Regions from separate parts of the Burkholderia humptydooensis genome, predicted to be linked through region 1. Evidence: riboswitches for the same ligand, from Rfam matches in the RefSeq annotation. Region 1 holds a riboswitch; the other holds the start of a gene.

Region 1 (6,216 bases):
ACCAGCGGCGGCTCAGCTCGGCGACGAACGCGATCCGCTCGTCGTCCGGCTGGTAGCGCACGACGTCGACCTCGGTGTGCGGGCAACGGTACGCAAGCCCCTTGAAGCTCACCGCGCGCGTGACGATCCGGCCGTCGACCTCGGGCAGCGCGACGTGCATCGCGATGTCGCGCGCGTTCAGCCCGTGCGGATCGGCAAGCCACGCGTCGCGGTTGCCGCCCGACAGGATCACCTGCAGCACGGGCGCATCGCCCGCCAGCGCCTCGGGCTCGGCGGCGTCGAGCGCGCCCGCGGCGAACGCGGTCGTGTTCAGCACGAGCGACACGTTCGCTTCCGCGCACAGTGCGTCGACGACCGCGCGGCTCATCGCGTCCTTCAGCGACGTTACCGCGATCGGCAGCGGATTCAGGCCGGCGCGCGCGAGCGCGTCGGCGAGCGCGTCGAACACCGCGGTGTTCGCGGCCTGCCAGTGCGCCTTGTAGAACAGGATCGCGACCACCGGCGCATGCTCGCGCCAGCGTGCGCGCCAGTCGTCGAGGCTCGGGCTCGCGAGCCCCGGATGATAGAGCGCGGCGGCGGGCAATGGGCGCGGCGGCTCGGGCTCGCCGCCCACGCCGAGCGCGTGATGCGCGATGCTGCGCAACAGCGCTTGCGCGTTCGCCGGCCCGCCCTCGCGCAGATAGCGCCACCACAACCGACACAGCCCGGGCGCGACGGTGCTCTTCGCGATCAGGTTCGGATCTTCCTGCAGGTCGCCCGAGAACATCGCGAGCTTTTGCCCGGCGCGGTCCGCGAGCGCGACCGCCTGCTCGATCCCGTACGGCCAGTACGTCTCGCCGCCGAGATGGTCGATCACGACGGCGCGCGCATGCCGCAGCACGTCGTCGACGTAGAAATCGACCGACGCCGGTTGCCTGAGGAACGTCACGTTCGCGAGCCGCACGCTCGGAAAGCCGTCGCCGAGCGTCGGCACGACGCTCGCGAGCAGCGACAGCGTGGTGTCGGCCGAGCTCAGGATCACGATGTCGGCCGGCCGCTGGTCGATCCGGACGACGCCCGCCGTATCGTCGACGAAACCGCCCGGCGTGGTGCGCAACAGATGCATCGCTCTACTCCCGCTTCAATCGCGCCCGGCTGCGCCGCGCTTCGCCCGCCGCCGCGTCACGCGGCCTGCCCGCGCGCGGCGAGCGCCGCGTCGAACGCGCGCTGCAGCGCGGCCGCGTCGAGATCCTCGCCGATCAGCACGAAGCGGCTCGCATCCGCTTCGCCGTCGCGCCAGCGGCGGTCGAAATAGCTGTCGAAGCGCCGGCCGACGCCCTGCACGACGAGCCGCATCGGCGCGCCCGGCAGCGCGGCGAAGCCCTTCACGCGATAAACCGTGTGCGCCTCGACGAGCGCCGCGAGCGCGTCGAGCACCGCCTCGCGCGAGCTCACGCGCGCCTCGACGACGACCGAATCGAATTCGTCGTGGTGATGATCGGGATCGTCGGCCGAGCCGTGGTGGTCGTGCCGCAGATGGATCGTCTCCTCGGACGCGGCATTCAGCCCGAGCAGCGTCGCGAGATCGAGCTCGCCGCGCTGCGCGCGCACGAGCTTCACCTGCGGCGGAACTTCGTCGCGGATCGTCGTCTCGACGGCCGCGAGCGCCGCGTCGTCGAGCAGATCGGTCTTGTTGACGATCACGAGATCGGCGCACGACAACTGATCGGCGAACAGCTCGTGCAGCGGCGATTCGTGATCGAGGTTCGGATCGGCGCGGCGCTGCGCGTCGACGGCGACCGGGTTCTCGGCGAACAGGCCGAGCGCGGCGGCGGGCGCGTCGACCACGGTCAGCACCGCGTCGACCGTGAAGCCGTTCCTGATCGACGGCCAGTTGAACGCCTGCACGAGCGGCTTCGGCAGCGCGAGGCCGGACGTCTCGATCAGCACGTGATCGATGTCCGCGCGGCGCTCGACGAGCTTTTCCATCACCGGATAGAACTCCTCCTGCACGGTGCAGCACAGGCACCCGTTCGCGAGCTCGTAGAGGCGGCCGTCGGCTTCGCGGCCGGTTTCGTCGCAGCCGATGCCGCAGCCCTTCAGGATCTCGCCGTCGATGCCGAGCTCGCCGAACTCGTTGACGATCACGACGATCCGTTGGCCGCCCGCGTGCTGGAGGATGTGGCGCAAGAGCGTCGTCTTGCCGCTGCCGAGAAAGCCCGTGACGATCGTCACGGGGATTTTGCGCATCTGCATGGTGGTTCCGTTGGTCGGTATCGGGTCAGTGTCGGGGCGGTGCGCGAACGCGCGCGGCTCACGAGGCAATTTCACGCGCGGATCTCATGCGGAGATCGTCACGTCGATGTCGTCGTAGCGCTTGATCCGGTAGACGAGCGCGGAGACGATCCAGCTCGCGGCGAACAGGCCGATCACGACGTAGCCGAGAACGCCGAAGTGCTCGGCCGCCATCGCTGCGAAGTCCCACAGGCCGCCCTTGAGCGCGAGCTTGCCGCCGATGAGGGCGAGCGCCTCGATGCCGCCGATCACGACCGCGACGAGCACCGACACGAACGTGATCGTCATGTTGTAGTAGATCTTGCGGATCGGCCGCACGAACGCCCAGCGGTACGCGCCCATCATCATGATGCCGTCCGTCGTGTCGACGAGCGTCATGCCCGCGGTGAAGAGCACGGGCAGCGCCATCACCGACCAGAACGACAGCCCGCCGTGCGCCTGCGTCGCCGAGATGCCGAAGAGCGCGATCTCGGTCGCGGTGTCGAAGCCGAGGCCGAACAGGAAGCCGATCGGATACAGGTGCCAGCTACGCGACACGATCGCGAACAGCGGCCGGAAGATCCGCGCGAAGAAGCCGCGCTGGTTGAGCAGGAGGTCGAGATCCTGCTCGACGAGCGGCTCGCCGCGCCGCACCGCGCGAAACGTGCGGTACACCGAGATCAGGATCAGCAGGTTCGCGAACGCGAGCACGAGCAGGAAGAATGCCGATACGCTCGTGCCGATCGTGCCGCCCCACGCCTTCATTCCTTCGAAGCGCTCGGCGAGCGTCGCGGCCGTCAGCGCGACGGCGACCGTCATCAGCAGCACGACGCTCGAATGCCCGAGCGAGAAGAAGAGCCCCGCGCCGAGCGGGTTCTTTTTCTCGTGCATCAGCTTGCGCGTGACGTTGTCGATCGCGGCGATGTGGTCGGCGTCGACCGCGTGGCGCAGCCCGAACGTGTACGCGAGGAGCGCGGTGCCGAGCAGCACCGGCTGGCCGTGGAATGCGGCGAACGCCCAGACCCACGCGCCGACGTTGAACGCGATCAGCATCGCGTAGATTCCGACGATCTTGCTGCGCAACTCGACGGGGCTGTCGTTGAAGAGACGGAGAAACGATTTGAGCATGGCGCTCCCTTTGCGAACGGTCGACAAACACGATGAATGCCAACACGCGCGGCATCGCGCGCGATGCGCGCGCTCCCCGCTCCTTCCTTGCGTCGATCGCCCGCGCGCCGGTATGCGTCTGCGGCGGCGCGTTCGCGACATGCGCGTTTGCGACATGCGCGTTCGCGACATGCGCGGCGCGCGCCGAAGCGCGCGGCGGCGGACGGGGATGAAGCAGGCAAGCCGCGTCAAGCGGCGCGATGCAGCCGTGGACGATACGCCGCATCCCCGCGGCGCTGAACCTCGGGGCCGCTCGCCGCCGCGGCCGCGCATGCGCACGACCGGCGAACGGGCCCCGTGTCTCGGCCGGTATCCGGGCTGACGAAAACGCCGCTTCACCTTCCCGGACGCGATGCGTCCAGTGGTTGGCCGCGCATGCCGTCAGGCACGCGGAGAAGCCGGCGTCGCACCGCTTGCGCGATGCCTTCGCTTACCGTTGCGGGGGCAGCACAGGTTGGCGAGCCGCGACGCGGCGACGCTCCCTGTTTCCCGTTTGACTGCGTGCGACAGAAGCCGCACGCGAGCACCGAAACGCGAGCGAGTGTAGGCCGTGCGGGCGCGGTGCGTCAAGGCGGACAAAAGCGCCGACCAGGGCTTCCGCATGAAGGCCCCCATGAATCAAGGCTGAGAGCGGAAAAGGTTGTTGTAAACATTTGGCGTCTCAGGTTTACTCTCGATTTTTGCCGGACGAGAGATGCCAACGATCATGGACGCGTTTGCCGAACTGCGAGACCCGCGCTGCCGCGCCTGCCGTTATCCGTTGCAGGAAATCCTGTTTGCCGCCCTGTGCGCGGTTTTATGCGGCGTCGAGGACTGGGAAACGATGACACTGTGGGGCCGCACGCAGCTTGCTTGGCTGCGTAGCCATCTGGCGTATGAGAACGGCGTGCCGTCGCCCGATACGTTCCGGCGGGTATTCGGCGCGCTCAGTGCGAAAGCGTTTGAGCGCTGCTTCATCGACTGGGTCGGGCAACTGTGTCCGGCGCTGGCTGGCCAGCATGTGGCGATTGACGGCAAGGCGGTGCGCGGCAACCGTAGCGGCACGCATGCGGCGCTGCATTTGGTGTCGGCATGGTGCTCGAACAACGGCTTGAGCCTCGGGCAAGTGAGCACGGCCGATAAGAGCAATGAGATCACGGCGATCCCGGAATTGCTGGCCGCGCTCGATTTGCAGGGCGCGACGATAACGATCGACGCGATCGGCACGCAGCACGAGATCGCACGCACGATCGTGGAGGCCGGGGCCGACTACGTTCTGGCGGTCAAGGACAATCAGCCGCGACTGGCCGAAGGCGTGCGCCAGTGGTTTGCGGCTGCCCAGGACGGCAAGCTCGAAAGCTCGTACTGGGAGCACACCGAACATGACAAAGGCCACGGGCGGCTGGAGACCCGGGTTTGCCGGGTCAGCGATGATGTGGCGTGGCTGAGCGGGACAGGACAGCACTGGGCGGGTCTCCAGCGGCTGGTGATGCTTGAGCGCACACGCCAGATTGGCGAGAAAGTGACGACCGAGCGCTGTTACTACATCAGCTCGAAAGCGGTGAAAGCAACTGAGATGGCTCCGATCATCCGTGCTCATTGGGGCATCGAAAACCAACTGCACTGGGTCCTCGATGTCTCGTGGGGCGAGGATGCCAGCCTGATCCGCGACACCCTGGCCGCCCGCAACATGGCCAGTCTGCGCAAGATCACACTCAATCTCGCCCGGCTGGCTCAGAGTCGGCAGCCCAAGAAGGTGAGCCTGAAGAACATCCGTAACCTCGCCGCATGGGATACCGCTATGCGTGACTCCATCCTCGGCCTTGCCTGACATGCCTCTTCATGCGGAAGCCCTGAAGCGCCGACAAAAGAGCAAACAAAAAGGAGAACAAAAGGCGCCGCCGCGATCGTGCGGCGGGCCGCCCCGCCGGCGCTGTGCTATCGTATGCGCGCGTTCGGTGCCCGCCGCGCGTCGCGCATCCCGCCCACGCGCCACTGTCTTCACGGACGGGAAGGCGGCGGGATGGCAAGCGCTCAGCCCGGATACCGGCCGACGCACGGGGCGAGCCGCGCTCGCCGAACGCCCGGTTCCGCGGGGACGGAAGCGGGCGCGTCATCCACGCAACCCATGCGATCCGACACCCGGCCGGCAAGCCGGCCGTCGATCGCCGAGACCGCATGATCCGATCCGATTCACGCCACCGGAACCCGCGCGAGCGCGATGCGCGCGCGGCCGTCCGATGATGCGCGTCGCGCTCGGCATCGGCTGCCGCGCGGGGCGGCCCGCCGACGCGATCGAGGCGGCGATCCGCGCGGCGCTCGCCCGCTTGCCGGAGGCGTCGCTCGCCGATGTCGGCGTCGTCGCGACGCTCGACGCGAAAGCGCGCGAGCCCGGCCTCGTCGCATGCTGCGCGCGCCACGGCTGGCCGCTCGCCGCGTTCTCGCGCGACGAGATCGCCGCGCACCTCGCCCGTCTCGCCCACTTTGCGCACGTTGCGCACCTCGGCCGCGACGCGTCGCTCGCGGCGAGCGCCCCGCCGTCCGCGGCCGTGCGCGCGCGCTTCGGCATCGACGGCGTTTGCGAGCCGTGCGCGCTGCTCGCCGCGCCGAACGGCGCGCTCATCGTGCGCAAGCTCGCGCTCGACGGCGTGACGGTCGCGCTCGCCGGCCCGCTGTGACGCGCGCCGATCCCCGAACCCAACGACTCACAGGACTCCAGTCGATGAAAACCGATTCCGAATCGCATCAACGCATGACCGAGCGCCGCCGCGCGGGCCACGAGAAGAAACAGGCCGCCGCGACCGTCGAGAAGGGGCT
Region 2 (6,216 bases), 1.0 Mb from region 1:
ACGCGGCGAGCACGTCGAGCGGCTCGACCGCGTCCGCGTGCCGCTCGAGCGCGCGCCCGAGCACCGCGCGCTTGTGCGCGAGGCCCGCGTCGTCGAGGCCCGTGCCGCGGCCGACGCACGCGTCGATCGGCACGTTCAGCAGGCGGCTCATCACGCACGCGGCCGCCGACGTGTTCGCGATCCCCATCTCGCCGAAGCCGATCACGTTGGTGCCGAGCGCCGCGTGATGCCGCACGCGCGCGGCGCCCGCGGCGAGCGCGGCGAGCGCTTCGTCGCGCGACATCGCGCGCTCGTGCGCGAAGTTGCGCGTGCCGCGCGCGATCGCGGCGCCGACGAGCTGCGGCGATTCCGGCAACGGCGACGCGACGCCCGCATCGACGATCTCGAGCGTGAGGCCCGCGACGCCCGAGAACGCATTGATCGCCGCGCCGCCCGCGACGAAGTTCGCGACCATCTGCGCGGTCACCGCCTGCGGATACGGGCTCACGCCTTCGGCGGCGATCCCGTGATCGCCGGCGAACACGATCATCACGGGACGCGCGACGCTCGGCGCGGTCGTGCGCTGGATCATGCCGAGCTGCAGCGCGAGCGCTTCGATGCGGCCGAGGCTGCCGGGCGGCTTCGTCTTGTGATCGATGACACGCGCAAGCGTCGCACGCAGTTCGGCGTCGTCGAGCGGCTCGACGGTCGGCAGGGAGAAGGTGAAGGTCATCGGTTCGTCTCCTGGATGAAATGGGTCGCGCGATGCGCGTCGATCAGGCGCTGCGGGGACGATCATGCGCATCGGGCCACGCGGGCACGAGCGCCTCGCGGCCGTCGCGCTCGATCAGCACGAGCGGGTAGCCGAACGCGCGGCTCGCGCGCTCGGGCGTGAGCACGTCGCGCACCGGGCCCGCGTGCGCGCCGCCGCGGCCGTCGAGCAACAGCGCGTGCGTCGCGAAGCGGCGCGCGAGATTCAGGTCGTGGCACGAGAAGATCGCGGTGCGCTCGCCCGCTCGCAGCCAGCCGGCGAGCGCGACGAGACAGTCGATCTGGTGATGCAGATCGAGATGCGCGAGCGGCTCGTCGAGCAACAGCAGCGGCGCGTCCTGGCACAGCGCGGCCGCGAGCGCGACGCGTTGCCGCTCGCCGCCCGACAGCGACAGCACGTCGCGCGCGGCGAACGATTCGAGCCCGAGCGCCGCGAGCGCCGCGTGCGCGGCCGCGCGGTCATCGGGGCGCTCCCAGCCCCAGCCCGTCAGATGCGGGAAGCGGGCGAGCAGCACGGTATCGAACACGCTCGCGCTGAACGCATCGTGCAGCGCCTGCGCCATCAACGCGCGCCGCCGCGCGAGCGCTTCGGGCCGCCAGTCGGCGAGCGGCACGCCGTCCGCCTCGACGTGGCCCGCCGCCGGCTTCGCGAGCCCGGCGAGCGTCGTGATCAACGTCGTCTTGCCCGCGCCGTTCGGCCCGGCGACGCACCACAGCTCGCCCGGATAGAACGTATGCGTGAATTCGTCGAGCAGCGTGCGCGCGCCCGCCTTCAGCACGAGACGCAGCATGCCGTAGCGGGCCGAGCGCGGCGTCGGCGCGCCGTGCGTCGTCATCGCGCGGTCCTCCGCAGCAGCATCCACAGAAAAAGCGGCACGCCGATCAGCGCCGTCATCACGCCGACCGGCAACTGCGCGGGCGCGATCGCCGTGCGCGCGAGCAGGTCCGCGGCCATCACGCCCGCGCCGCCAGCGAGCATCGCGGCGGGCAGCAGCATCCGCTGATCGTTGCCGAACGCGAGCCGCAGCGCGTGCGGCACGACGAGCCCGACGAAGCCGATCGTGCCCGCCGTCGTGACGGCCGCGGCCGCCGCGAGCGACGCGATCAGATAGACGCGCAGCCGCAGCCGCGCGGCCGGCACGCCGAGCGCGGCGGCCGCCGCGTCGCCGCGCAGCAGCACGTTCAGTTGCGGCGCGACCGGCAGCGCGACGCACGCGGCCGCGGCGAGCGCCGCCAGCGCGAACCACGGCGACGCCGCGCCGCTCAGGTCGCCCGACAGCCAGAACAGGATGCCGCGCAGGCGCTCGTCGGGCGCGATCGCGAGCATCAGCGTGATGAGCGCGAACCAGCCGGCCGAGATCACGACGCCCGTGAGCAGCAACCGCGGCGACGCGTCGCGCGGCTCGCCGCGCCACAGCTCGCGGCGCGCGAGCCCGAGCACGAACGCGATCGATGCGAGCGCGCCGGCGAACGATGCGAAATCGACGATCCACCACGCGCCGCCCGCGATCATCGCGCCGAGCGCGAACGCGGCCGCGCCGCCCGACACGCCGAGCACGTAAGGCTCGGCGAGCGGATTGCGCAGCAGCACCTGCAGCAGCGCGCCGGCGAGCGCGAGGAGCGCGCCGCAGCCGAAGCCCGCGAGCGCGCGCGGCAGCCTGAGCGTGCGGACGATGTCGGCCGCGAGCGGATCGGCGCTGGCGCGATGGACGAGCGCCGCGAGCGCATCGACGGGCGTCATCGGCACGCTGCCGAGCGTGAGCGACGCGACGAACGTCGCGCACGCGACGAGCGCGAGCGCGGCCCAGATCGCGGCCGCGCGCGCCGCATGCATGCCGGCGCCGCGCGCATCGGACCTCATGCGCCCACCCGCGCGCGGCCGCGCGAACCGCGCCGACGGCGCGGCCGGCCGTCAGCGCTGCTGCCAGCCGAGCGTGACATAGGCGCCGCGGCGCGGCGTGTTGTAGGCATAGGCAAGCTCGTAGTCCTTGTCGAACAGATTGTCGAGGCGCGCGCTCACGTACCACGACTTCGTGATGTCGTAGCGTGCGGACAGATTGACGACGCCGTATCCGCCGAGATGATCGCCGAAATCGTCGCGCGCGCCGCTCACGAGCCATTCGCCGCCGACGCGCCAGCCGCCGAACGAGCGGTTCGCCGAGATCGCCGCGAAGCGCCGCGCGCGCCGGTTCAGATCCCGGCCGGCGGTTTCGTCGATCGGGTTCTGCAGCGTCGCGGCGACGCGCACGTCGGTCCTGCCGACGTGCCCCTGCCACGATCCCTCGACGCCCTGCACCTTCGCGCGGCCGACGTTCTGCGCGACATAGTACGGGCCGCTCGCGCCGGGACGATAGTCGATCAGGTTCGTGTAGCGCGTCTGGAACGCGGTGACGCGCACGACGCCCACCGCATCCGACGCATACTGCACGGCCGCCTCGACCGAATGGCTGCGCTCGGGCCGAATCGACCGGTTGCCCGCGTTCGGATAGTACAGATCGTTGAAGCTCGGCGCGCGAAACGCGCTCGAATAGCTCGCCGACACCTTCCAGCGCTCGGTGACGTCGAGCCCGTAGCCGAGATAGTAGCTGTTCGCGCCGCCGAAATCGGAGTACTGGTCGCGGCGCACGTTCGCCTGGAACTGGCTGCCGCCGAGGCGGCCGGTGTAGCCGAGCCAGCCGGAATTCACGTGGCGCTCGGGCGCCGAATACCTGTTCGATTCGAACGACTGGTCGAGCCGCTCGTACCCCGCCTGGATCTTGTGGCCGCGCGCGATCGCGAAGTCGTTCTGCCACGTGTACTGGCGGTCGTCGGTATTGAAGTGATCGGTGTACGCGCCGTTCAGCGCCGACTGGTTGCGATCCTTGCCGCTCGACACGTTCACACGCGTCGTCCACCAGTCGGCGAGCTTGCCGTTCGCGAACGCGGACAGTTGCTGGACGCGGCTGTACAGGTCGTTCAGATCGGTCGGCGAGCCGTAGGCGTCGTCGTAGCTGTTGCGGCCGTTCGCCTGGAAGTATGTGACGCCCGCGTCCCATTTGTCGCTGAACCGGTGCCGAAGCGATGCGGAGGCGCTCTCGTTCAGATAGCCGTTCGCGTTCGGATTCGCCTGCGGCTTGCGCGCGGGATCGAGCGCCGAGAAGCCGTCGGTCTTCAGCCGCGCGAGCGACACGCTGAACGTCGTCTTGCCGTCCTCGTCGAGCCGGCCCGACGCGCCCGCGCTTTGCGTCTGCGTGTGATAGCTGCCGTAGCCCGCGGAGAAATCGAAGCGCGGCGGATGATCGCCGCCGTTCTTCGTGAACACCTGCACGACGCCGCCGATCGCGCCGGACCCGTACAGCGACGACACGTTGCCGTTCACCACTTCGACGCGATCGATCTGATCGAGCGGCAACTGACTGATCTGCGACTGGCCGAGACTCGCCGAATCGACGCGCGCGCCGTCGATCAGCACGAGCGATTGCGTCGGCTGCGCGCCGCGCAGGAAAAGGCTCGCGCTCGCGCCCGGCCCGCCGTTGCGCACGATCTGCGCGCCGGGCGCGAGCGCGAGCAGGCCGGGCAGATCGGTCGCGCCGCTGTCGGCGATGTCCTGCGCATCGAAGAGCGTCGTCTGCGGGATCGCATCGGCGAGCTTCTGCGGCCCGCGTTGCGCGGTGACGATGATCGGCGCGAGCGGCTCGGCGGATGTCGAGGATGTCGAGCGCGTCGGCGCGGCCGAAGACGCACTGGAGGCGGCGGATGCCGACGCATCGCCTTGCGCGAGCGCGATGCAAGGCAGTCCGGACAGAGCGGCGAGCGCTGCGCGGACGAGAGGGGTTCGCATGAACGAAGATCCTGTTGAGTCACTGCGGCGCCCGCTTCCCCGCAGGCTCCGCATCACGGAGACGGGCACGCCCGTCTCCCCGCCTCGGCCGGTATCCGGGCTCGCGACATCACCGCCTCGCCTTCCCGCGCAATGCGCAGTGGCACGTCGCCGGCGGCCGTGCCGACGCATCAAGAGTGCGGCTTGCATCGAAACCGATGCGATCGCTTACCGTTGCGGGGGCAGCGCAGGTTGGCTCGGTCCCGGCGGACGTCGCGCCCTGCTTCCCGTTTAACCGCGCGCGAAGCGCGCGAGCACCGAGGCGGCGCCAGTTTAGGAGTGCGCGCGCCGCAGCGTCAAGGCGCCGCGCCGACGCGGCGCAAGAAACGTCGCGCCGTCTATCGGCGAGACGATCGGCATCAACGAACGACGAAGATATTTCGCGGCGAGAAGCGGGGGTGTTACGTCTAGAAACGTTACAGATATCGGAAACTCGCCTATTCCGCGCTAAAATGCTGGGTCTTTAGAGGACGCAGCACATGCTCAACGAACTCGAAACCCTATCTCAAAACATCGGCCGCCTGATCGCGCTGAATCAACGCCATCAAACGGAACGGCTCGCGCTCGAGGAGCAGGTCGCGCAATTGCGCAGTGAAGCGCAGACGCTGCACGCGGAACTCGAGCAGTTGCGCGACGAGCGCAACGCACTCGCGGCCGAGCGCGACACGCTGTCGGCGAAAATCGACGACGCGCAAGTGAAGCTCAACGCGATCCTCGAGAAACTGCCGCGCACGAAAAGCGTGCCGGATGCGGAAAACCAGCTCGACCTGCTCGCACCGCAGGCGAACGACGAAGGCGAAAGTGCGACGGGCCACGGAGAACATGCATGAGCACGAAGCAGATCGAAGTATCGATTCTCGGCCAGTCGTATCGTCTCGCCTGCTCGGCCGAAACCGAGGCGGCGCTTCTCGAGGCGGTCGCGCGTGTCGACGCGGAAATGTCGAAGATCCGCGCGAACAGTTCGGTGCGCGGCACGGATCGCATCGCGGTGATGGCCGCGCTGTCGCTCGCGTCGGAGTTGCTCAGGCTGCAACAGAGCGTGCGTCACGGCGAGGCGTTCCCTGCGGAAGAAATCCGGCGTACAATGCGCCAAATGAATGAACAACTCGGTGCGGTGCTCGCACAGCACGAGGTGCAGTAAACAAGTTTCACCGGGTTCGGCCAATGCTTGATCTATCGCGTTCAAGCCGCTGAATCCAAAGGTGATTCGAACAGTCAAGTCAGCTTCCCTGCCTGGTTCGCCAAGGTCATATATTCCTTGAACCAATGCCATGTGCACGGTTGCGGAAATTTGTAGCACGGGCGCGCGCGTCACTCTGTCTGATGTACCCGAAGTGCTGCTAACTGCGACCAATTCTGAACCTCAGGTTCAGGATGCCGGCCTAGCGGCTAAGGCGGGGGCCTATTCGACGGCATCGGGCAAGTCCCGATGCCGTTTCCTTTTGTGCAGCCTTTTCATTGCGTCGAGTCATTGCGATCCATGCGCTACTGGCTGATGAAATCCGAACCGAACGAGGCGAGCATCGACGACCTCGCCGCCGCCCCCGACCAGACCTTGCCGTGGACCGGCGTGCGCAACTATCAGGCGCGCAACTTCATGCGCGACA

Evidence for each region. Region 1 has a riboswitch for cobalamin ahead of AQ610_RS09965 (HoxN/HupN/NixA family nickel/cobalt transporter). Riboswitches for the same ligand answer to the same signal wherever they lie in the genome.
Region 2: linked by a shared signal. The riboswitch ahead of AQ610_RS14270 (TonB-dependent receptor plug domain-containing protein) and the one ahead of AQ610_RS09965 (HoxN/HupN/NixA family nickel/cobalt transporter) in region 1 are both predicted to bind cobalamin.

The regions. Positions count from the first base shown of each region.
Region 1 covers NZ_CP013380.1:2,196,196-2,202,411, forward strand. The annotation lists gene cobN (cobaltochelatase subunit CobN) at 1-1,105, opposite strand, end outside; gene cobW (cobalamin biosynthesis protein CobW) at 1,162-2,235, opposite strand; gene AQ610_RS09965 (HoxN/HupN/NixA family nickel/cobalt transporter) at 2,320-3,381, opposite strand; cobalamin riboswitch at 3,708-3,966, opposite strand; gene AQ610_RS09970 (ISAs1 family transposase) at 4,115-5,230, shown strand; gene AQ610_RS09975 (cobalamin biosynthesis protein) at 5,640-6,077, shown strand; gene cobO (cob(I)yrinic acid a,c-diamide adenosyltransferase) at 6,122-6,216, shown strand, end outside.
Region 2 covers NZ_CP013380.1:3,196,797-3,203,012, forward strand. The annotation lists gene cobT (nicotinate-nucleotide--dimethylbenzimidazole phosphoribosyltransferase) at 1-712, opposite strand, end outside; gene AQ610_RS14260 (ABC transporter ATP-binding protein) at 756-1,586, opposite strand; gene AQ610_RS14265 (FecCD family ABC transporter permease) at 1,583-2,584, opposite strand; gene AQ610_RS14270 (TonB-dependent receptor plug domain-containing protein) at 2,663-4,570, opposite strand; cobalamin riboswitch at 4,640-4,886, opposite strand; gene AQ610_RS14275 (hypothetical protein) at 5,089-5,439, shown strand; gene AQ610_RS14280 (cell division protein ZapA) at 5,436-5,750, shown strand; RNA gene ssrS (6S RNA) at 5,833-6,014, shown strand; gene AQ610_RS14290 (EVE domain-containing protein) at 6,090-6,216, shown strand, end outside.